DNA from 4 places in the Afipia sp. MLSD5-FHT05B12 genome. Region 1 is predicted to be linked to each of the others. Evidence: predicted binding sites of a transcription regulator. Region 1 holds the regulator's gene; each other region holds the start of a gene.
What was found. The regulator PhoB, encoded in region 1, activates phosphate uptake and scavenging genes when phosphate is short. The targets are predictions, from matches to a motif close to TGTCATNNANCTGTCAT.

Region 2: olsB (l-ornithine N(alpha)-acyltransferase) is a predicted target of PhoB. The motif match lies at 1,525-1,541, and genes of this name have one in related genera.
Region 3: AC1Q6J_RS07625 (DUF2794 domain-containing protein) is a predicted target of PhoB. The motif match lies at 4,434-4,450, and genes of this name have one in related genera.
Region 4: phnF (phosphonate metabolism transcriptional regulator PhnF) is a predicted target of PhoB. The motif match lies at 3,260-3,276, and genes of this name have one in related genera.

Annotation. Positions count from the first base shown of each region.
Region 1 is NZ_JBXAFS010000001.1:214,645-220,694, forward strand. It holds gene pstA (phosphate ABC transporter permease PstA) at 1-782, shown strand, start outside; gene pstB (phosphate ABC transporter ATP-binding protein PstB) at 779-1,606, shown strand; gene phoU (phosphate signaling complex protein PhoU) at 1,632-2,348, shown strand; gene phoB (phosphate regulon transcriptional regulator PhoB) at 2,376-3,086, shown strand; gene arsC (arsenate reductase (glutaredoxin)) at 3,145-3,549, opposite strand; gene AC1Q6J_RS00910 (LacI family DNA-binding transcriptional regulator) at 3,710-4,711, shown strand; gene AC1Q6J_RS00915 (FAD-binding oxidoreductase) at 4,857-6,050, shown strand, end outside.
Region 2 is NZ_JBXAFS010000004.1:21,081-27,130, reverse strand. It holds gene AC1Q6J_RS07210 (ATP-binding protein) at 1-1,499, shown strand, start outside; gene olsB (l-ornithine N(alpha)-acyltransferase) at 1,609-2,622, shown strand; gene coaA (type I pantothenate kinase) at 2,699-3,655, opposite strand; gene AC1Q6J_RS07195 (phosphoribosyl-ATP diphosphatase) at 3,883-4,197, opposite strand; gene hisF (imidazole glycerol phosphate synthase subunit HisF) at 4,279-5,043, opposite strand; gene hisA (1-(5-phosphoribosyl)-5-[(5-phosphoribosylamino)methylideneamino]imidazole-4-carboxamide isomerase) at 5,056-5,796, opposite strand; gene hisH (imidazole glycerol phosphate synthase subunit HisH) at 5,993-6,050, opposite strand, start outside.
Region 3 is NZ_JBXAFS010000004.1:104,522-110,571, reverse strand. It holds gene AC1Q6J_RS07650 (ABC transporter permease) at 1-1,551, shown strand, start outside; gene AC1Q6J_RS07645 (Bax inhibitor-1/YccA family protein) at 1,760-2,551, shown strand; gene AC1Q6J_RS07640 (GNAT family N-acetyltransferase) at 2,789-3,316, shown strand; gene AC1Q6J_RS07635 (ArsR/SmtB family transcription factor) at 3,320-3,622, opposite strand; gene AC1Q6J_RS07630 (carboxymuconolactone decarboxylase family protein) at 3,698-4,042, shown strand; gene AC1Q6J_RS07625 (DUF2794 domain-containing protein) at 4,055-4,423, opposite strand; gene AC1Q6J_RS07620 (DUF1223 domain-containing protein) at 4,824-5,594, opposite strand; gene acnA (aconitate hydratase AcnA) at 5,727-6,050, opposite strand, start outside.
Region 4 is NZ_JBXAFS010000012.1:77,487-83,536, forward strand. It holds gene phnD (phosphonate ABC transporter substrate-binding protein) at 1-664, shown strand, start outside; gene phnE (phosphonate ABC transporter, permease protein PhnE) at 730-1,614, shown strand; gene phnE (phosphonate ABC transporter, permease protein PhnE) at 1,611-2,462, shown strand; gene phnF (phosphonate metabolism transcriptional regulator PhnF) at 2,473-3,204, opposite strand; gene phnG (phosphonate C-P lyase system protein PhnG) at 3,335-3,793, shown strand; gene phnH (phosphonate C-P lyase system protein PhnH) at 3,793-4,410, shown strand; gene AC1Q6J_RS16185 (carbon-phosphorus lyase complex subunit) at 4,414-5,553, shown strand; gene AC1Q6J_RS16190 (alpha-D-ribose 1-methylphosphonate 5-phosphate C-P-lyase PhnJ) at 5,550-6,050, shown strand, end outside.

The DNA.
Region 1 (6,050 bases):
CAGCCGTCTTCGGCGTGACCTGGCTTGCGCTTATCCTGTTCACGCTGTTCTACAACGGCTTTGCGGGCCTGCATCTTGGCATCTTCACCGAGAACACACCGCCGCCTGGTTCCACCGAGGGTGGGTTGCTCAACGCCATCGTCGGCTCGATCATCATGACGGTACTCGGCGTCGGCATCGGCGCTCCGATCGGATTATTCGCGGGCACCTATCTTGCCGAATACGGCAAGCATGACCGCCTGACGTCGGTGATCCGCTTCATCAACGACATCCTGCTGAGCGCGCCGTCGATCATCATTGGTCTGTTCGTGTACGGTGCGATCGTTGTCCCGATGGGTGGCTTCTCGGCGCTGGCCGGCACGCTGGCGCTCGCCGTGATCGTGATCCCGGTTGTTGTGCGTACCACCGAGGACATGCTTGGTCTCGTGCCCAATCCGCTTCGTGAAGCAGCCTCCGCACTCGGCTTGCCGCGCTCGCTTGTCATTAAGCGGATTGCTTATCGTGCCGCACGTTCGGGCCTCATCACGGGTGTGCTGTTGGCGACAGCGCGTGTTGCCGGCGAAACCGCGCCACTGCTGTTTACGGCGCTGAGCAACCAGTTCTTCAGTCTCGATTTGACCAAGACGATGGCGAACCTGCCGGTGACCATCAACAACTTCGTTCAAAGCCCCTACGACTACTGGAAACAGCTCGCATGGACCGGGGCTTTGCTTATCACCTTGACCGTACTTGCCCTTAACGTTGGCGCGCGCATTCTCGGCGCCGAGAGGACATCGAAATGAACGAACAGCTTTCTGTCAGCGTAGATCTTTCCCGTGGACCCGTGCCGGGCAGTGCCGGCCGGCTTGATGCGCGGCCCAAGGTGACCGCGCGTGACCTGAACTTCTACTATGGTGAGCACCATGCTCTGAAGAACATTAATCTTGTTCTCGGCGAGAACCGAGTGACCGCCTTCATCGGTCCGTCGGGCTGCGGCAAATCGACGTTGCTGCGCATCTTCAACCGTATGTACGATCTTTATCCCGGTCAGCGCGCCGTCGGTCAATTGATGCTGGATTCGACCAATATTCTCGATCCGAAGCTCGATTTGAACCTGCTGCGCGCCCGGATCGGAATGGTGTTTCAGAAGCCGACGCCATTCCCGATGACGATCTATGAGAACATCGCGTTCGGCATCAGACTCTATGAGAAGATATCGAAGTCGGAAATGGACGGCCGGGTCGAGGCCGCGCTGAAGGGCGGCGCGCTCTGGAACGAGGTCAAGGACAAGCTGAACGCCAGCGGCCTCAGCCTGTCAGGCGGCCAGCAGCAGCGCCTGTGCATTGCACGCACTGTCGCGGTTCGTCCCGAAGTCATCCTGTTCGACGAGCCTTGCTCGGCGCTCGATCCGATTTCGACCGCCAAGGTTGAAGAACTGATCCAGGAACTCAAGGAAGACTACACGATCGCCATCGTGACGCATAATATGCAGCAGGCGGCGCGTGTGTCTGACAAGACAGCCTTTATGTATCTCGGCGAACTGGTTGAGTTCGACGATACCAACAAAATCTTCACCTCGCCAACCGATCGGCGCACGCAAGATTACATCACCGGCCGCTTCGGCTGACGCGCATTCGCGGGAGAGACATACCATGGGTTCAGATCATACCGCCAAGGCGTTCGACGAAGACCTTCAGGAGCTAAACCGGCTTGTTGCCGAGATGGGCGGCCTGGCCGAACGGCAGATCGTCGATTCCGTCGATGCATTGATCCGGCGCGATGTCGCGCTGGGCAAGCGCGTTGTCGCCGCCGATCTCGAGATCGACAAGTTGCAGCATCTGATCGAAGAGCGTGCGGTACTCACGATCGCTCGCCGCCAGCCGATGGCGGTCGACCTACGCGAGATCGTCAGTTCGATGCGGGTTGCGACCGATCTGGAGCGCATCGGCGACCTGTCCAAGAATATCGGCAAACGCGTCGCGGCGCTCGATAGTGATTTCCATCCGCTGAAATTGATCCGCGGCCTGGAACACATGACCGACCTGGTGCAGTCGCAGGTCAAGTCGGTACTCGATGCTTACGCAGCGCACGATCTGCCGGCCGCGATGATAGTCTGGAAGGGGGATGAGGAGGTCGATGCGATCTGCACCTCTCTGTTCCGCGAACTTCTGACCTACATGATGGAAGACCCGCGTAACATCGGTTTCTGTATTCACCTGATGTTCTGCGCCAAGAATATTGAACGTATCGGCGACCATGCGACCAACATCGCCGAGACGGTTTTCTACATGATCGAAGGCCAGCAGATGCTCGATCAGCGCCCGAAGGGCGATATGACGAACTTTGCAACGGTCGCGTCAGGCAGTTAATTTGTACGAAGAACTGAAGGACTGGAAATGAGCGCCCGAATTCTTGTGGTCGAGGACGAAGAGGCGTTGACTACGCTGCTTCGCTACAACCTGGATGCCGAGGGCTACGACGTCGAAACGGTCGCCCGCGGCGACGATGCTGATACGCGGCTCAAGGAGCATGTTCCCGATCTTATTGTACTCGACTGGATGCTTCCGGGCCTATCTGGGATCGAATTGTGCCGTCGGCTGCGAGCGCGTCCCGAAACCAAGCAAATCCCGATCATCATGCTGACTGCGCGCGGCGAGGAAAGCGAAAGAGTGAGAGGGCTTGCGACCGGCGCGGACGATTATATCGTCAAGCCGTTCTCGGTGCCCGAACTGCTCGCTCGCGTAAAAGGCTTGCTGCGCCGCGCCAGTCCGGAGCGCCTCGCGACAGTTCTCGCCTTTGGCGACATCGAGCTTGACCGGGACCGCCGGCGTGTTGCCCGTTCCGGGCGTCCGATAGATCTCGGTCCGACCGAATACCGGCTTCTCGAGTTCTTTCTGGAACATCCGGGGCGTGTGTTCAGCCGCGAGCAACTGCTTGATGGCGTGTGGGGACGTGACATTTATATCGACGAGCGCACGGTGGATGTGCATATCGGCCGCCTCAGGAAACTCCTGAATCTTGGACGCGAGTCGGATCCGATCCGCACGGTCCGTGGCGCGGGCTACGCGCTTGACGATCGTTTCGCCAAGGCTGAGTCACAAGGTTGAGTCACGGGCTATCTGACCTTCACCTCGCATGCGCGGGGTGTTGGTTAGCGATGTGCCGTCAGACCGCGTTGATGATTTCGCCGTCTTCCTTGACGAATCTGCCAATGTGCGGATTTGGCAGAACGTCGAGCACAGCCTCCGATGGTCGGCACAGCCTGACGCCCTTGGATGTCACGACAATCGGCCGATTGATCAGAATTGGGTGTACGAGCATCAGATCGATCAGCTCGTTATCTGTCCACCTCGGGTCGCCGAGTCCAAGTTCGGCATAAGGCGTGCCTTTCTCGCGCAGAAGTGAGCGCACCGAAACTCCCATCGCCGCAATAAGCTCGATCAGCTCTGCGCGGGTGGGCGGTTCCTTCAGATATTCAATGATCGTCGGCTCGGTGCCGCTTTGCCGGATCATAGCCAGCGTGTTGCGGGACGTTCCGCAGTCCGGGTTGTGATAGATGGTGACATTCATGGCTGCATCCGTGCTTTAACCCGGCCTATTCAGTTTTCGACCGCAAGCCTTGTACATTGATCGTCGGATTGCGTCGAGTCCGCGCCTGGGGATTGCTTGTTTTATCAGGCCTCCAAGTCTACGCTCGCCGCGCTGGTCGCCGCTTGGGATGTTGGAATCGATGAGGCCAAGATTAGCCGATGTTGCGCGTATGGCGGGGGTCGACGTATCCACCGCTTCGCGGGTGCTGCGCGGTGAGGAGAGCCAACGCATTCGCCCGGAGACGCGCGAACGGATTCTCGAAAGCGCTCGTAGCCTGGATTATTCACCAAATACGCTCGCGCAGAGTTTGCGGACGTCGCGCAGCCGGACACTCGGCCTTATCGTTCCGCAACTCGACAATCCGGTGTTTGCGTCCGCCATTCGCGGTGCCGAAAAATCTTCGGCGCGTCATGGCTATTCGTTGCTGATTGCGCACCGGGAATCAGGCGCGACCGACGCCGTTTATCATCGACTGTCGCATGGCAACCGTGTCGATGGGCTGCTGGTCGCAAGCCTTGATGATGACAGCCTGCTGCGTGAGGAACTTGAATCCACTCACACGCCATTCGTGCTGCTCAACCGGCAACTGTCGGGCAGCTCTTATTGCGTCGTACTGGATAGCCGCGCCGCGGCGGCAATTGCCGTCGATCATCTGGCGCAGATGGGCCACAAGCGGATCGCGCATCTCGCGGGCCGTCCCGGCGGATTCAATGCTGGTGAACGATTGGCCGGCTATCGCGATGGACTGAAGCGGCACGGTATTCCGTTCGATCCGAAGCTGGTCGCTGTCGCCGGATACACGGCGGAGGGCGGGGCGGATGCGATGCGCAGTCTTCTTGCACTGAAGCCGACGGCTGTTCTGGGCGCCACGCTGGTGACCGCGGCAGGTGCGATGGCTGTGTTGCATGAGGCGGGTCTGCAAATTCCGCGCGACGTGTCGGTGGTGGGTCTGCACGATGCGCCGGTCGCGACAATGCTCTATCCGCAGCTGACATCGGTGAAGATGCCCACGGAATTGATGGGCGAAATTGCGTCCGACCTTCTGATCGACCTTTTGAACGGCGGTACGCCGCAACCCGTCGCGCCGCTGGCGCCGGACGGTCTTGTCATCCGCGCTTCCACAGGCCCAGCCCCGCGCTAAATTTTCACTTGACCGCAGGGGCGGTTTGTACGACGTTTGAACAAACGATTGTGCAAGCCACTTGTTCAATCGTCAGAAAATGCAATGCGATCAGGGGAGTGCGCCGAGTGAGCGTGGCGAATTCGGCCTCTGAAAAGGGCCTGTCATGACTGCAACCACCATCGCTGCCGTGCGTGAAACCGATCATGTCGATGAAAGCCTCGTCTCCGCTTTCGGCGCAATCGTAGGCAACGCCAACGTTCTGGCATCATTCGAGCAGCGCCTCGGCTATGCGCGTGATCGCCTGCCGTTTGCGGTTTTCCGTGAGCGCGCCGGCGCACTTGCGGGCGCGGTGCCGCGTCTTGTTGTGCGTCCAGCGAACGAGGATGAGGTTATTCGCATCGTTCAGCTTGCGAAGGCGCGTAACGTTCCGATTATTCCTTATGGTAACGGCTCGGGAGTTCTGGGCGGCGCGATTCCGCTCGGCGGCGAAATCATGCTGGACACGCGCCGGCTCGACAAAATCGTTTCGATCAATCCGACCGATGCGGTTGTGACCGTGCAGGCAGGCATGAATGGTGCCGAGTTCGAACGTCAACTTAATGAGGCCGGATACACAAGCGGTCACTTGCCGCAGTCAATCGAAATTTCCACTGTTGGTGGCTGGCTCGCATGCCGAGGCGGTGGCCAAGCCAGCAGCCGTTACGGAAAGATCGAAGACATTGCTGTCGGTTTGAGGGCTGTGCTGCCGGACGGTACCCCGCTTGAAGTCCGCCCGGTCGCGCGGCGTTCGGTCGGTCCATCGATCCGCGATCTGATGATCGGCGGTGAGGGGGCATTCGGTATTATTACGGAAGCGACGCTGCGAATCTGGAAAAAGCCGGAGATCGAGCGTGGCGTCGTGCTGGCCTTTCCGACGCAGCAAGCAGCCTTGGATTGCGCGCGTCTCATCATGCAGGCGGAGCTGCGCCCGGCCATCGTGCGGCTTTACGACCGGGTTGAGAGCGATGAACGCACCAAGGACATCGCGTTGTTCAAGATCAAGCCTTACTTGGCCATGATGATGTTCAGCGGCAGCGAACCGCTGATTACGGTCGAGCAGGACATGGCCCTGGCGATTGCCAAGAATCTCGGCGGCGAAATCGGGCCTGACGCGCCCTTCCATCATTGGAAGGAAAACCGCTATGTCGCTTATTCGCAGAAATGGCACGATGCGGGTTATTTCAACGATACCATCGAGGTGACCGGCAACTGGTCGGCGATTCCCGCGATGTATGAAGCCATCGGCAATGCCGTGCGTAAAATTCACCCCGGCATCCACTTCGGCGCGCACTGGTCTCACGTTTATCCGGAAGGCGCG
Region 2 (6,050 bases), on a different contig from region 1:
TGAGCAACCTGCTGCTCGACACCGCATTGACCGCGGAACAGACGACCTACGCGAAGGCCGTGAAGACATCCGGCGACGCCCTGATGGCCCTGATCGACGAACTGCTCGATTTCTCCAAGATCGAAGCGGGCAAGATCGACCTTGAATATCGGCCGTTCGCTCTGGCGGCCATGATCGAGGAGATCGCCGAACTGCTCGCGCCTCGCGCGCAGGCGCGCAAGCTCGAGATCGCATCCTATGTCGATGAGCGGTTGCCGGCGGAAGTCATCGGCGACGCCGCGCGATTGCGGCAGGTGCTGCTCAATCTCGCCGGCAACGCCATCAAGTTCACACCGGCCGGCGGTGTTGCCTTGATCGTGGAGCCGGGAATCTGGCCCGGCGAAATCTCCTTCCTCGTCCGCGACACCGGCATCGGCATTGCGCCGGAAGCGCAGCAGCGAATCTTCCGCGAGTTCGAGCAGGCCTCCGATGGAACTGCGCGCAACTACGGCGGCACCGGCCTCGGTCTCAGCATCAGCGAACGCATCGTCCGGCGTATGGGGGGACAGATCACGCTGGAGAGCACCGAGGGCAACGGCGCGACCTTCGCGTTCTCGATTCCACTTGCCGCGGCGGATCGCGGCGGCAGCTCCGCTTCGCCCTTCCTTGCACCCGATCTGACAGACAAGTCCGTGATGCTGGTTGCGCCGCAGACGATTGAAGCTTCGCTGATCGCGCGGCGGCTGGGACGCTGGGGCGCGCAGACCTGCACAATAGCCGATGCCGACATCGCGCGTGCGTTGCTGCCGGAACGCTCATGGTACGCGGTGCTGGTCGACTGCACGAGCGGCGATCCGCAATTGCAGGATTTCGCCGAGGCAGCCTCACGCCATGCCGCCCATCGGATCGCGATGTTTACGCCATCTGCGCGGCGCGACATCGCGACCGGCGTCATGGCGTTGTTCACCGGGTATCTGGTGAAGCCGCTGCGCGCGACGTCGCTGGCCGCGCGCCTGTCGGCATCCGGCGCCGCGCTGGTGCCGGAAATGCCCGGCGACAACGAGCCTGCGATTGGGCCGCTGGACGTCGTTGCGCCGCAGGCTGTCACGCCGCGCGCGCTATCGATTCTCGTCGCGGAAGACAACGAGATCAATGCGCTCCTGATCCGGTCGCTGCTGACACGCATGGGCCATCGCCCTGTCATCACCACCGACGGCGAACAAGCTCTCGAATCGTGGCTCGCGGCGGACAGCGCAGGTACGCCTTACGATGTGGTGCTGATGGACATCCAGATGCCGAAGCTGGACGGCATCGCAGCGACAAAGCGGATTCGCGCACTTGAGGCGGAACGCAGCCCGCGGCGAACGAAAATCCTTGCGCTGACGGCGAACACCCTGGTGGACGATCGCTATGCCTGCTTCGAGGCAGGCATGGACGGCTTTCTGGTCAAGCCGCTCGATCGCGACAAGCTCATGGATGCGCTGGCCGCCATTCCCGCGGCACGCAGCATCGTCGCCTGACTCCGCCGCGCCGCATGCGCGCCGATGTCATAAATCCGTATCACGACCATGATTATTGATGCCTCAGGGCTGCGCTTGGCGAATCAATGCGCGCGGCCGCGAGGAAGCCATGAGCGGCAACAAACCGGCGCCTGCAAAGCCGGATGCAAATTCCAGACTGTTTGAACGGCAGGCCGTTCGAAGCCCGCTTGAAGCGCTTCGCCAAAATCCGCTGGTTCAAATGCTCCGGCCCGCGCACGCGAAATCGGCCGCAACGACCGCCGCCACCTGGCTGATGCCGGGACTGCGTGGCGAAGCCGTGCCGGAAATGATGCAGCCGGCGCGTCTCGGCAAGATCGGTTCGCTGGAAGTCCGTCTCGCGCAGACCAAGAGCGACGTGAAGCGCGCGCAGAAGCTGCGCTACAAGGTCTTCTATAAAAACGGCTCCGCCATTGCCGACGCCGCGACCATGCTGGCGCAGCGCGACAAGGACGCGTTCGACAAGATCTGCGACCACCTGCTGGTGATCGATCATGCCGCCAAGCCGACGATGAGCGGCAAGCAGCCCGTGGTCGGCACCTATCGCCTGCTGCGCCAGGACGTCGCCGAAAAACACGGCGGCTTCTATACCGGCGACGAGTTCGACATTTCCAACATGATGGAACGGCAATCCGGCCTGAAGTTTCTCGAGCTTGGCCGCTCCTGCGTGCTGCCGCCCTATCGCACCAAGCGAACCGTTGAGCTGTTGTGGCACGGCGTGTGGAGTTATGTGCGCCGGCACAATCTCGATGTGATGATCGGCTGCGCCAGCTTCGAGGGCACCGATCCCGAGCGGCTCGCGTTGCCGCTGTCGTTCCTGCATCACTTCGCGGCGGCACCGGACGGCTGGCGCGCCAGCGCGCATCCATCGCGCCGGGTGGAAATGAACCGCATCGCGAAAGAAAACATCGACACCAGGGCGGCGCTGCGGATGCTGCCGCCGCTGATCAAGGGCTATCTTCGGGTCGGCGCCTTCATTGGCGACGGCGCGGTGATCGACCACCAGTTTGGCACCACGGATGTACTGGTTGTCATGCCGGTGTCGGCCATCTCCGGGCGCTATCTCGATCACTTCGGTGCCGACGCGACGCGGCACGCGGCATGATCCCGAAAAGTGGGAACCGGTTTTCGGAATAGATCATGCCGAAATAAAAGCTGGGCGGCGGACCTGGTGTTGCGCTCTACAGCCGGCGCAGCTGAACATCCTCGATGATGTGGTCGCTGCCCTTCTTCAGGATCAGCGTCGCGCGAGGCCGGGTCGGCAGGATGTTCTCTTCGAGATTGACCAGGTTGATGGTGGTCCAGAGCTCAAGGGCCCGGTCGGTCGCTTCCTTGTCGGACAGTTTCGCATAGCGATTGAAGTAAGACCGTGGATCGCGGAACGCTGTGTCGCGCAGGGTGAGAAAGCGCTCGACATACCACTCGCGCAGGATCGGCTCCTCCGCATCGATATAGACCGAGAAGTCGAAGAAATCCGATACATAGGGAACGGCCTTGCCGTCACGCGGCAGGCGTCCGGTTTGCAGCACATTGACGCCTTCGACGATCAGGATGTCGGGCCGGTCGATTTCGACGCCCTCGTTCGGAATGACGTCGTATGTGAGATGCGAGTAGACCGGCGCGCGCACCGGCCGGCGTCCGGCCTTGATGTCTGACAGGAAACCGAGCAGCGCGGGAAGATCGTAGCTTTCAGGAAAGCCCTTCTTCTGCATCAGGCCTTCGCGTTCCAGAACCTCGTTTGGAAACAGAAAGCCGTCGGTGGTGACAAGATCGACCTTGGGCCGCGGCGACCAGCGCGCGAGCAGCGCCTGCAGCACGCGCGCCGTGGTGGACTTGCCCACCGCCACCGATCCGGCGACGCCGATGATGTAGGGCATCTTGCGGTCCTCGATGCCGAGGAAGTGACGCTGCGCAACGAACAGTCGCTGGGCGGCTGCGACATAGAACGACAGCAGCCGCGACAGCGGCAGATAGATTTCCTCGACCTCCTTGATGTCGAGGCGATCATGCATCGAATGCATCCGCGCGATTTCATCGGCGGTCAGCGTCATCGGCATGTCGTCGCGCAGCGCGGCCCACTGCGCGCGCGAGAAAACGCGGTAGGGATTGTACTGAACCTGGTCGGCTCTCACATCCATGAGCCATTCCCTCCTGCCCGGCGCCCGCGTGTCCCCACGTCTGCCGGAATTTGAACTACTCGCGCTAGTGGTCCGATTCTAACATTCGCATCCCGTTTCGGCAGACATTCTTGCGAATGTTAGAATCGACGGACCACTAGCAATTATAGATTCTAGTGGAGTTTTGGATTTGACATTCGCTTTGCTGAATCCGCCGCCAGCAGGGTGCGAATGTCAAATCCACTCCACTAGCGCGCAGCTTTCTCTTCAAGGCCCGACATCTGGGTTCGCCGCGCCAGCGCGTCCTCGACATCCGTGAAACTGATGCCGCGCGACTTCAGCAGCACCAGAAGATGGAAGACGAGATCGGCACTCTCGGCGATCAGATGATCGCGATTGTTTTCAATGGCGGCGATCACGGTTTCCACCGCCTCCTCGCCCAGCTTCTTGGCGCAGTGATCCGGGCCCTTGTCCAGCAGCTTGCGGGTATAGGACGCATCGCCGCCCGACGCCGCGCGGGCATCGATGGTGGCTGCCAGATCATGGATCGTAAAACGGCTCATAAAGCGCCTTCTATCACTTCCGTACCCCGGTAGGGAGGACAAAGAGTTGATCGGATTCAGGTATTTGGCATACGGCGGCGCTCATGGGTCAAGCCGCATCGGCAATCCCGCGCGAACCATGTGGTCCTTGGCCTGGCGGATGGTGAATTCTCCGAAGTGGAAAATCGAAGCCGCCAGCACGGCGGTGGCGTGTCCCTCGCGGATGCCCGCGACCAGATGATCGAGGTTGCCGACACCGCCCGAGGCGATGACCGGAACCTTGACGCTGTCGGCAATGGCGCGGGTCAGATGGATATCGAAACCCTGCCGGGTGCCGTCGCGGTCCATCGAGGTCAGCAGGATCTCTCCCGCGCCCAGCGAGACCACCTCCTGCGCGTATTCGATCGCGTCGATGCCGGTCGACTTGCGGCCGCCATGGGTGAAAATCTCCCATCGGTCGGAGCCGGTGCGCTTGGCGTCGATGGCGACGACGATGCACTGGTCGCCGAACTTCTCCGCGGCTTCCTTGACGAATTCGCGCCGGGCAACCGCCGCCGAATTGATCGATACCTTGTCGGCGCCATACGTCAGAAGCGTGCGGATGTCGTCCACGGTGCGCACGCCGCCGCCGACGGTCAGCGGCATAAAGCAGGCTTCCGCCGTCCGCCGCACCACATCGAGAATGGTGCCGCGGTTCTCATGCGTCGCGGTGATGTCGAGAAAACAAAGCTCATCGGCGCCGGCCGCGTCATAGGCAATCGCGGCCTCGACCGGATCGCCCGCATCGCGCAGATCGACGAAATTGACACCCTTGACGACACGGCCGTCTTTGACGTCGAGACAGGGGATCACGCGAACCTTGAACATCGTTGCCTGCCCTTAAGCCGCCGCCCGCGCGTTGCGGATCAGCGTCAATGCCTCGGCCGGATCGAGGCGGCCGTCGTACAGCGCGCGACCCGAGATCGCGCCTTCCAGCTTTCTGGCGCGGGGCTCGAGCAGCGCTTTCACATCGGCGATCGACGCGAAACCGCCCGATGCAATCACCGGAATTGAAATCGCCTCGGCCAGCGCAATGGTCGCGTCGAGATTGAGCCCCTTGAGCAGGCCGTCGCGCGCAATGTCGGTGAAGATGATGGCGGCGACGCCGGCATCCTCGAAGCGCTGCGCGATATCGAGCGCCGTCACTGTCGAGGTTTCCGCCCAGCCCTCAACGGCGACCTTGCCGTCGCGGGCATCGAGACCGACCGCGACCCGGCCCGGAAACTTTTTCGCGGCTTCTTTGACCAGCGCAGGATCGCGCACCGCTGCGGTGCCGATGATGACCCGGCGAATGCCCTTGGCGAGCCACGCCTCGATGGTCGCAAGATCGCGGATGCCGCCACCGAGCTGCACCGGAAATTTCACGGCCTTCAGCATGGCTTCAACAGCCTGCGCATTCATCGGCTTGCCGGCAAACGCACCGTCGAGATCGACGACATGAAGATACTCGAAACCCTGCGTCTCGAAGGTTTTTGCCTGCGCGGCGGGATCGAGGTTGAACACGGTCGCGCGCGCCATGTCGCCCTGTTCGAGGCGCACGCACTCACCGTTCTTGAGATCGATCGCGGGAAAAAGAATCATGGGCAGTTTCTGAAAGTAAGGTGAGGCACGCGTGAGTGGGTTCTCCCCTCCCCCCGCCTCGCGGCGGGGAGAGGTCGGGGGTGGGGGGCATTTATCAGGAAAGACCCCCCACCCCGACGCCTATGGCGTCGACCCTCCCCACCACGCGCAAGAGCGCGCGGGGGGAGGGATGAATCAGCAACACAAGCCATGAGCATCACGGCTTCCACTTCAGAAAGTTCGAGATCAGAGCCAGACCGAAGCGCTGGCTCTTC
Region 3 (6,050 bases), on a different contig from region 1:
GGCGCGGCGCTTCCCTTCATCATCGTCGGCGTGTTCGGAAAGATCCTGCCGCTTCCGGTGGAAGCGACATTCCATATCGGTGAACTCGCGCTGTCGTTTCTCTATGGGCTCCTGACCGCGCTCGCATTCGGACTATGGCCACTCGGACGCGTCCATGACGTGCCGGTGGCCGCGCTGTTCCGCGAAGGCGTGACATCGCAATTCCACTGGCCGCGGCGGCGCTATCTGGTGCTGATGGCCGCCGTCATCGCGACACTGGTGGCGGTTGCGATCGGCCTCGCCTACGACAAGCGTGTTGCCACCGTGTTTGTCGCCTCGTCGGTCGCGGTGTTCGCCGTGTTGCGCGTCATCGCCTCATCGCTGATGGCGCTGGCGAAAAATCTGCCGCGTCCGCGCCTCACCATGCTGCGGCTTGCCATCGCCAACATCCATCGCCCCGGCGCTCTGACGCCATCGGTCGTCCTGTCGCTCGGTCTCGGCCTCGCCGTACTGGTCACCATCACGCAGATCGACGGCAATCTGCGGCGGCAGTTCATGGCGGCGCTGCCCGAGCATGCGCCGTCGTTCTATTTCATCGACATTCCCGCTGCGGAAGCCACTCGTTTTGGCGAGTTCCTGAAACAGACCGCTCCGCAAGCCAATGTGGAGACCGTGCCGATGCTGCGCGGACGCATTGTCGCCGCCAAAGGCATCAAGGCCGAAGACCTCAAGCCCTCGAACGATGCCGCATGGGTGCTGCAAAGCGACCGCGGCCTGACCTATACCGGCGAAGTCCCGCGCGGCTCGAAGGTGGTCGACGGCACATGGTGGGACGAGAACTACAGCGGACCTCCCCTGGTCTCGCTGGAGAAGAAGATCGCCGACGGTCTCGGCGTGAAGGTCGGCGACGACATCACCGTCAACGTGCTTGGCCGCGACATCAGCGCGAAGATCAGCAACCTGCGAACGGTGGACTGGCAGAGCCTCGGCATCAATTTCGTCCTGGTCTATTCGCCGAAGGCCTTCGCCGGCGCTCCTCATACCGATATCGCGACACTGACGGAGGCCAGCCCGACCGCCGCAAGCGATGCGACGCTCATCAAGGAGGTCGCCGCCGCCTTTCCGATGGTGACCAGCGTCCGGGTGCGCGAGGCGCTCGATTCGATCGGAAAGGTCGTGACCAATCTCGTGCTGGCGATCCGGGGCGCCAGCTCGGTGACCCTGGTGTCGGCCATCCTCGTGCTGGGCGGCGCGCTCGCCGCGGGGCATCGGCACCGGGTCTATGACGCGGTGATTCTCAAGACCCTCGGCGCGACCCGGGCACGGTTGCTCGGCGCCTATGCGCTGGAGTATCTGCTGATCGGCCTGGCCACGGCCGTGTTCGGAGTGGCGGCCGGATCGATCGCCGCATGGCAGATCGTGACCCGGCTGATGACCCTGAGCTTCGTCTGGCAGGCGGGCAGCGCCGCCCTTGTCGTGCTGGCGGCACTCGCCGTTACGGTCGGGCTCGGGCTGGCGGGAACATTACTCGCGCTTAACCAAAAACCCGCTACCGTGCTCCGTAACTTATGACAATTTGTAGCAGCGAAGTAGCGGGTTTTGCGACATTCAGCCGCGCGCCCCTGCTTGCGTCGAGTGTGTTAGTTTCCCACATACCGAGCGGGTTCAGAATCCGAATTGATGCCATCAAGGGATGGACTCATCATCGGGGTTCTGGGAAGAACTTATAGCTGGCGGCGCAGACCCTTCGCTTTCGCCAGACAAACACGGGGTTTCGACCATGTCGGACTTGGACCGCAACTATACGTCACCTTTCGGCCGGGCCGCCGGGCGCGTTGACGCCGCGACCGTCGATGCCGGTCTGCGCTCGTACATGCTTAAGATCTACAACTACATGGCAATCGGCCTGGCCATCACCGGCCTCGCGGCGCTGGGCGTCTACATGGGCGCCGTGACGCCCGACGCCACCGCCGCCGCCGGCCGCATCGGCAAGCAGTATCTGACGTCGTTCGGCGTCGCGATGTTCGTCAGCCCGCTGAAGTGGGTGTTCATCCTCGCGCCTCTCGTGATGGTGTTCGCCATTTCGTTCGGCATCAACCGCCTGAAGCCCGCCACCGCGCAGCTTCTGTTCTGGGTATTCGCGGCGCTGATGGGTATCTCGCTGTCGTCGATCTTCCTGGTCTATACCCACACCTCGATCGTGCGGGTGTTCTTCATCACGGCTGCCTCGTTCGGTGCGCTGAGCCTTTACGGCTACACAACCAAGCGTGACATGACCGGGATGGGATCGTTCCTGATGATGGGCCTGTTCGGCATCATCCTCGCGAGCCTGGTGAACCTGTTCATCGCAAGCACGATGTTGCAGTTCATCGTCTCGGTGATCGGCGTGCTGGTGTTCGCCGGCCTCACCGCCTGGGACACCCAGCGCCTGAAGAACGATTACATCTATGGCTATGCCAGCCAGGGCGGCGATGTGGCAGAGCGCGCAGCGATCACCGGCGCACTGTCCCTCTACCTGAACTTCATCAACCTGTTCACACTGCTGCTGCAGTTGCTCGGACAGCGCGACTAGACTGATCGTGGCTAATCGCTGAACTCTTGAAAGCCCCGGCCAAAAGCCGGGGCTTTTGTTTTGCTCAGTGGCCGGCTCGCATCGTAACCGGACGGGCTTGATCGGCAGTGTCCCGGGCGCAGCGCAGCACAACGTGGTGCGCTGCTGAACCGGGACCGTTCCAGCGCTTGACGGTCCCGGTTCGGCGATGCACCGCTACGCGCTGCATCGCGTCCGGGACAAGTCAGGAATTCTCCAATGCCCCAGGTTCACATCCGGCCCGCCACCCCGGCGGATATTCCCGCCATCACCGAGATTTATGCCGAGGCGGTCAGGCATGGCACTGCGACGTTCGAGCTTGAAGCGCCGGACGCCGGGGAAATGAGGCGGCGATTCGAGGCGCTGCATGCCGGCAATTTTCCCTATCTTGTCGCCGAGGAGAATGGCCGCGTCACCGGCTACGCCTATGCCGGACCTTATCGTCCCCGGCCCGCCTATCGCTTCACCGTGGAGAATTCGGTCTATCTCTCGCCCGCCAGCCACCGGCGCGGGATCGGCCTCGCCCTGGTCACCGAACTGATCGCGCAATGCGAGGCGCGCGGCTACCGGCAGATGATCGCGGTGATCGGGGACACCGCCAACGCCGCTTCGATCGGCGTCCATGCCCGCGCGGGCTTTGAGATGATCGGCACGCACCCCAGCGTCGGATTCAAGTTCGGCCGCTGGCTCGACACGGTGATGATGCAGCGCGCGTTGGGTGAAGGCGGACGCAGCACGCCGCGCTGACGATCAACCCTTCTTGCAGAAATGGCCGTAGAGAATGGCCATCACATCGCGCACCACCGCACTGCCGATGAAATAAAACAGATTGCGGTGCTCGCGCCTCACATCGACGATGCCTGCGGCCTTCAGCTTCGCGAGATGCTGCGACATGGAGGTCTGGGCGATGCCTGTCGCCGCGATCAGATCGCTGACGTTGCGCTCGCCATCAGCAAGCTCGCAGAGAATCAGCAGCCGGTGCGGACTGGCCAGTCCCTTCAGGAAATCGGCCGCCGCGTCGGCCTTCGCCGGCATTTCGTCCGTCAGCCCCATGACAGCCCCTTTACATATTATATTTTTCTAATATCATATATATATGAAATGAAAATCATGCAAGGAATGACAGCGGTGGCAAAGGATTATCAGGAAATCACCCGGGATATTTCCGAGTTTACGCGGGAGCTGGGGAAACTCGTCCCGGATGCCATGAAGGGTTTCTACGGGCTGTCGAAAGGCGCCAGCGCGGACGGACAGCTCGACAAGAAGACCAAGGAAATGATCGCGCTGGCGATCGGCGTGACCCAGCACTGTGACGGCTGCATCGGCTTTCATGCCAAGGCGCTGAAGGAACTGGGGGCGACGCGCGAGGAAGTCGCCGAGGTGATGGCAATGTGCGTTTACATGGGAGGCGGCCCGGCGCTGATGTACGCCGCCGATGCGCTGCGCGCCTACGACCAGTTCAGCAAGACATAAAACGCGGACCGGCTACACCAGCGCGAGCTTGCGATCGATCACCAGCAGGACGCGATCAAGCTCATGGCCGCGGCGAAGGATCTGTCCGCTGGCGGCGATCACGCTGTAGGCGCCCTGCTTGCGGGCGAGCCGCGGGTCCTTTTCGATCCGGTAGATCGGGACTTCCGACGCGCGGCGAAAAATCGAAAACACCGCACGGTCTTTCAGAAAATCGATAGCGTAGTCGCGCCACTCACCGGCGGCGACCATGCGTCCGTAAAGATTGAGGATGCGATTAAGTTCGACGCGATTGAACGCTACGGTCTGGGGCGGGAGCGGCGCAGTGCTGCGTTCCAGCCCCCTGCTCTCGCTTGGATCGATATCGCCCGACATTGAATTCATCGGCGCCTCCTGTCACGCAGGTGACATGATCGCCCCGTCCGGCCACGCCTGCAAGCATGATTTCAGGAACATCCGCTGCCGGATTCTCGGGCAAAAGCTTCACGTGGACGTTAGGCAAATCATAATGCCGCCTGATTTCGGTCAATCCCCCGCCGTGCTGGACTGCGATCAAGAGGAAACTGCGTTGACCCGGTCCTTTCGGCACCGGATTCCTCAGCCCCCAGCCCCCCGGGGCCGTCAGGATCGGGTCTAACTCCTCGCAGTAAAGTCAGACCCCCAATTCTCCGGCCAGCGCGAGCTGGCCTTTTTTGTTCTGGAAAGCTTCGCGTTGAGAGCGGAGGGCTCGTGGCTGTGCGGCGGCGAGCAATCGCCGGCGGCGCGCATTCCGATTTTTTTTGAATCAGTTCAGCGAGGTAAAGGCCGCACCGAGCATCGGGCCGGGCCTGTCGCGATTGCCGTCCTGAACGTAGACCGCCGCGGCATCGACGCCATCACGCGTGATATTTTCAAGCGGCACGGACCAGCTCCCGGCCTTGCCGTTCCAGTCTCCGACCTTCAGCACGTTACGCACCACGTTGTGATACGTGATCTGCTGCCCGCGATTCTCGCCGCGCGAGATGGTGATCGGAACCGCTTTCGACACGGCGCAGATCCAGATCTCGCCGCTCCTGCCGCTGGCTTCCGCCACCGATACCTTGATCTGGCCATCGGCCTGCGTCATCGCGACCGGCACCGACATCACACCGTCGTTGTTCTGCGTCCGCTTGGCCGCGTTCTCGATTCCGGCGCGATCGCTGCCAAGAACATTCGTCGTGCCGTTGACAACAGCCTGCGGGGTGTAGACGCCGCGGTCGCCGCGCGCGTGCGAATATGCTTTCTGACGCGCGCTGAACCGCGAGTCCGCCAGCGTGTCCTTCCAGCCGAGATAGTCCCAGTAGTCGATCGGCAGGCTCAGCGCGATCACGGATTTATCCTGCGCCAGTTCGCCGAGAATCTTGTCCGCGGGCGGACACGACGAACAGCCTTGCGAGGTGAAGAGTTCGACCACGGCGCGCGGATCGGCACAAACCGGCGTCACCACGGTGAAGATTGCGCAGACACCAAGCGTTCGCGACAGGCGCGACACCATCGCGCCGGCTGCCGCCGTTTTCGGTTCTGGCAAATCAGACATGCCGTCAATCCCTCGGAAGCATGATGCCCCCATCAGCCGGAAGGCGGCCCCTTGATAGGCCGCCCTCTGGTAGCTCGCTACTCACTTCGCGGTGAGGCTGTTCACGGATGCGTTTTTGGCGACTGGCACGCGTTAAGCGGCCAGATTGCGCAGCACATAGTGAAGAATGCCGCCATTCCGGTAGTATTCAAGCTCATCGAGCGTGTCGATCCGGCAAAGCAGCGACACCCGCTTCAGCGAGCCGTCCGAAGACACGATCTCCGCCGTTAACTTCTGGCGCGGCTTGAGATCACCCTGAAGGCCGCGAATCGTGACCTTCTCGTCGCCCTTCAGACCGATCGACTGCCACGACTCACCATCCTCGAACGTCAGCGGAAGCACGCCCATACCGACAAGGTTCGAGCGATGGATGCGCTCGAAGCTCTGGGTGATCACGGCGCGCACGCCAAGCAGGCG
Region 4 (6,050 bases), on a different contig from region 1:
GGCGGCGTTCGCCCGCGCGCGCCTCACCGGGGTCAAGACCGATGCGTTTGCGCACGACCGCAACATCGACGGTACCACCGGCTACTATTCGATGTTCTTCGTTCTGGCGAAGGGGCCTTACAAGAATATCGACGATCTCAAGGGTAAGAACCTCGGCTTGGTCGATCCGAATTCGACCTCCGGCAACAATGTTCCGCGCTTTGAACTGAACAAGATGCAGATCACCGACGCGGAATCGTATTTCGGCAAGGTGGTGTTCACCGGTAGCCATGAAAATGCACTGCTGGCGCTTTCGCAGGGGACGGTCGATGTCGCCGCCAACCAGTGGACCGCTGATAACGACTCGACCCTCTCCCAGATGCTGATCAAGGGCATGCTAAAGAATGCGGACGGCTCGGCGATGAAGAAGGAAGATTTCCGCATCGTCCAAAAATCGGCGCCGATCCTGAACGGCCCATATGCGATTCTGGCCGATATGCCGGCTGATCTGAAGGCGAACATCGAGAAGGCCTTCTTCGAAGCGCCCGCCAAGGATAAGGTGGCTTTCGACAGGCTGTCCGACGGACAGAAGAAGGACTTCGCCCCGGCCACGACCAAGGATTGGGATGGCATGATCGAACTGATCAAGTTCGTCGACAGTCTTCGCAAGAAGAAGGCATCCTGACTGACGAAGGGCCGGACAGATTGCCTATTCGGCCCTTCTTCTTTCGCTCATAGAGCAGTTTCATTTTGACAATCAGTCTTTCCAGCTATCCGCCCCAGCAGATCGCGGCGCTCCAGGCTGCGTATGACGGCGCTATCTCTCGCAAGCGTCTGCGCTTTGTGGCGGGTCTTGTCGTATTTGTCGCACTACTGATCGTTGCGGGTTTTGGCGCCGAGGTGGCGCCGAAGACATTCATCGAGAAGATCGGAAACTTTGTTGGTTACTTCGACCGCATTCTGAACCTCGACACAGGCCAGCGGGTCTGGACCGATCCTGCCGAATGGTTCTGGGGCTGGCAAAAATGGCTTAAGCTGCTCGCAGAAACGCTGCTGCTGAGCTATGTAGGCACCACCATTGGCGCACTGGGCGCATTTGTCCTCAACTTCCTCGCTGCCGCCAACCTGTCGCCGCATCCGGTTCTGCGGTTTGTTGTGCGTAGGTCGCTGGAATTCTGCCGCACGGTTCCCAGTATCGTGTTTGCGCTGATCTTCGTGATCGCCTTTGGTCTTGGGCCGATGGCCGGCGTACTAGCCATCGCGATTCATTCGATAGGCGCGCTGGGCAAGCTCTATTCCGAGCAGGCCGAAAATATCGACATGAAGCCGCTTGAGGGTGTCCGCTCCACCGGTGCGAGCTGGATGTCTGCCGTTCGGTTTGCCGTGTTGCCGCAAGTAATGCCGGGGTTTGCGAGCTACACATTGCTGCGGTTCGAAATTAACGTGCGCGAGGCGTCTGTGATGGGCTTTGTCGGTGCCGGTGGCATCGGTCAGGAGCTGGTCGCGGCGGTGCGCAAGTTCTTTTACTCCGACGTCAGTGCCATTCTGCTGATGGTCATCGTCACCGTGTTCGTCATCGATATCTGCACTGGTTGGCTGCGCGGGCGGCTGTTCGGATCGGAGCAGCGCGCATGACACCGGCGGCCAGAGATCCGAAGGAGCTTGCGATTCAATATCCGGACCTTTTCCGGGGATCGCATACCGCCCGCCTGAAGATGCTCGCCGTCGGGTTGGCTGCTATCGCGCTGTTTTTCTTCGGCTGCTGGTATCTTGAATTTTCGATTGACCGCCTGGTTACGGGCTTCAGGCAACTTGGCTGGTTCGTCACACTGATGATCCCTCCGGATCCCGGTACGTCGTTTCCCACCTATCTCGTGGCGATGGGGGAAACGCTGTCGATCGCTTTTCTGGGATCGCTGCTGGCGGCGATATTAGCGCTGCCGGTCAGCCTGCTGGCGGCGCGGAACATCATTCCGTCCATTTTCCTTCGTTTTCCGGTTCGCCGCTTTCTGGATTCGGTCCGCGGCGTCGATACACTGATCTGGGCGCTGGTCTGGATCAATGTGGTGGGACTCGGACCGTTCGCCGGTGTACTGGCGATTGCGACCTCGGATTTTGGCGCGTTCGGAAAGCTTTTCTCCGAGGCTATCGAAGGTGCGGACCGCAAGCAGGTCGAGGGCATTCGCGCAGCGGGCGGCAGCAAACTACAGGAAATTCGTTTCGGCCTGATGCCGCAGGTTCTTCCTGTCCTAGCGGGCCAAATTCTCTACTTCATTGAATCCAATACGCGCTCGGCCACCATCATCGGCATTGTCGGCGCTGGTGGCATCGGGTTGCAACTGGCCGAACAAATCCGCGTGCTGGAATGGCAGAAGGTCTCGGCCTTGATCCTGATGATCTTGGCGGCGGTCGCGGTGATTGATTTGATCTCAAACCGGCTGCGCTTTGCGATCATTGGCCGCGCCGGTGAAGCGCATCACTGACTTTTATGCCTCATTTATTCTCGATCACGAACTGGACGCGCTCCGCCGCAAAGCGTGCGCGAGTGGTGAGCAGGGGCGTTCCGTTCGGCTCCGCATCCAGGCTATCAGCGACCAGCACGGGGCGGCCAAGGGCGAGATCAAGCCGGGTCGCATCGGCTGCGTCGGCGATGGAGGCTGAGACGTTGGTCCATTCGCGGCGGTAGTCGCGCACGCCAAAATGTGCGAGTAGCTTGGTCATTGAGCGGGTCTTCTCATAGACCAGCCCCCCGTCGGTGAAACGGTTCGCATCCAGCCAGGTGGTTCCGAGGCATATTGGAATGCGGTTCGCCATCCGCAAAGCGTCAATCCGAAGCAACGGCGCATCCGTCTTCAGCCCGAGCCGCTTGGCCAGGTCTCGTGTCGCCGGTTCGACCGACGCGCTCAGTAACTGACCACTGGCCTCAAGGCCGCCAGCACCGACAATCTCAGAGAAGCGTGTACGCGAGCGTAGTGGGTAAGCGATGCGTGGCGCTTCGACGTAAGTGCCGCTGCCGCGCTCTGCACGAACCAGTCCGCGTTCGGCCAGCGCCGCCAGCGCGCGCCGCACCGTATGGCGGTTAACGCGATGGATCTCCGCAATTTCCAGCTCACCGGGCAGGCGCGTATCGCGGGCATAGGTTCCGTCGGCGATAGATTGCTCGATGGAATCCGCGACACGGCGCCATAACGCAACACCTGTGGCAGTTTCTCCCGACAGACTCATGGCCGCGACAGCATGGTTGGGCGGCCAATTCCAGGCGCTGTGAAAATCATGTCGACGTCACCAGTTTGTCATGGCGCTGCGTTACGAAGTTGTCTACTAACATAGACAACTTGGAATCGGCAAGCTGGACATGATTCAACCACACGCCACATCGCAAATCGGCCGTCGCGACGCGATGTCCGTGCTCGCGCACGCCCCGACGGAGCGGATTCTGGCCTGTTTCGAAGCGCTCGATGTTCCGTCTTATGAGATGGCCCGGCAACCCGAGAGCGGACTTGTCATGATTCAAGGGCGGATCGGCGGTGACGGCGCGCCGTTCAACCTCGGCGAGGCTAGTGTTTCCCGCGCGGCGGTGCGACTGGCCTCCGGTGAACTTGGCTTCGGCTATGTGCTGGGGCGGGACGGCGAGAAGGCGCGGCTGATCGCCCTGTGCGATGCGCTCATCCAGAACAGCGGCCTCAAGGCCGACGTCGAACAAAAGGTCATTGCGCCGTTGCGTCGTGAACTTGAAGGCGCACGATCCCGGCAGGCGGCAGAGACAGCGGCGACGCGGGTCGATTTCTTCACCTTGGTGAGAGGAGAGGGTTGATGATGACACTTCGCGCCAGCCTTGGGTCCACCGATGGCTTTGCAGATCCGGTGCAATCGTCGCAATCTGTATTCCGCAGCGTGATGAATGCGCTGGCGCATCCCGGCTCGGTTCAAACCGTAGCCGAGGCAGTTCATGCACCGTCGCCCATGATGGCTGCCACTGCCGCCGTCTCGTTGGCCCTGTTCGACCACGACACGCTGATCTGGATTGATGATCGCTTTTCAGCCGAACCCGCGATGGATGCATGGCTGCGGTTTCAGACAGGTGCCCCGCTGACAGGCGATGCATCCCGCGCCGCGTTCGCCCTGATACAGGATGGTACGGCATTGCAGGATTTCAAGAAATTTGCGCTCGGGACGCCGGAATACCCTGATCGTTCAACCACGCTGGTGATTCAGGTCGATACGTTGACGGAAGGATCGGAACTGATCCTGAGCGGTCCTGGTATTCGTGGCACGTCCACATTGCGCGCGGGCACTCTGCCTTTCGATTTCGTCGCGCGCATGCAGGCCAACCACGCGCTGTTTCCGCGCGGTGTTGATCTGCTGCTGGTGTGCGGAGCTGAGCTGGTGGCGCTGCCGCGTAGTACGCACGTTGCTACGATGGAGGCCTGATCCATGTACGTTGCTGTCAAGGGTGGTGAACGCGCCATTGAGAATGCACACCGGCTGCTTGCGCATGAGCGTCGCGGTGATCCGGCTATTCTTGATCTTTCGCTAGAGCAGATTTCCGGGCAGCTATCGCTGGCGGTCGATCGGGTGATGACCGAAGGCTCGCTTTACGATCGCGAACTTGCCGCGCTGGCGATCAAGCAGGCGCGGGGAGATATGATTGAGGCGATCTTCTTGCTGCGTGCTTTCCGCGCGACGCTACCGCGTTTTGGTGCGACCGAGCCGCTCGACACCGCGAACATGCAGGTGCGCCGCCGGATCTCGTCGACGTTCAAGGATGTGCCCGGTGGGCAGATCCTGGGGCCGACATTCGACTACACCCATCGGCTGCTTGATCCGTCCCTCACTGAAGGCGTGGCGATCGCGGAACCGGCACAGGGTGTTGTTGACGAGATGCCGATGCCGCGCGTGACCGATATTCTCGGCGCAGACGGCCTGATCGAGCCATCACCGGAAGCCGATGCCGATCAGCCAGTCGGAGATCTCACGCGGGAGCCGATGAGCTTCCCGGCGGATCGCGATCTGCGCCTGCAAAACCTTGCACGGGGCGACGAGGGCTTTCTGCTTGCGCTGGGCTATTCGACCCAGCGCGGCTTTGGCCGAACCCATCCGTTTGCGGGCGAGATTCGCTTTGGCGAGGTCGAGGTCGAGTTCGTTGCGGAAGACGCAGGCTTCGCGGTGCCGCTCGGGTCGATCACGCTGACAGAATGTCAGATGGTCAACCAGTTCAAGGGATCGGCGGTGCATGCGCCATGCTTCACGCGCGGTTATGGTCTGGCCTTCGGGCAGAGCGAACGCAAGACCATGTCCATGGCGCTGGTGGATCGCTCGTTGCGTGCGCGTGAGTTGGGTGAAGACGTGCATTCGCCTGCGCAGGATGAGGAGTTCGTGATGTCGCATTCCGACAATGTGCAGGCGACAGGTTTCGTCGAACACTTGAAGCTTCCTCACTATGTGGACTTCCAATCCGAACTCGGCCTGTTGCGGAAGTTGCGCAGGGAATTCGAGGCTGCCAAGGAGACCGGCGGGTCGCTCGCGGAGGCTGCCAAGGAGACCGGCGGGTCGCTCGCGGAGGCTGCCGAATGAACGCGCCCGTTTATAACTTCGCCTACCTCGACGAGCAGACCAAGCGGATGATCCGCCGCGCTATCCTCAAGGCCATCGCCATTCCGGGCTATCAGGTGCCATTTGCCAGCCGCGAGATGCCGATGCCATACGGCTGGGGCACCGGTGGCGTGCAGGTAACGGCGGCCATCCTGGGACGCCAAGATACCTTGAAGGTAATCGACCAGGGTTCCGACGACACAACCAATGCGATCTCGATCCGCAAGTTCTTCGAGAAGACCGCGAACGTGAAGACCACGACGGTGACGTCGGACGCGTCTGTAATCCAGACACGGCATCGCATTCCGGAGACCGTACTGAATGACAATCAGATACTGGTTTATCAGGTGCCGATCCCGGAGCCGTTGCGGTTCCTTGAACCGCGCGAGACCGAGACGAGGCGCATGCATGCGTTGGGTGAATACGGCTTGATGCACGTCAAGCTGTATGAAGACATCGCGCGCCACGGCCACATTGCA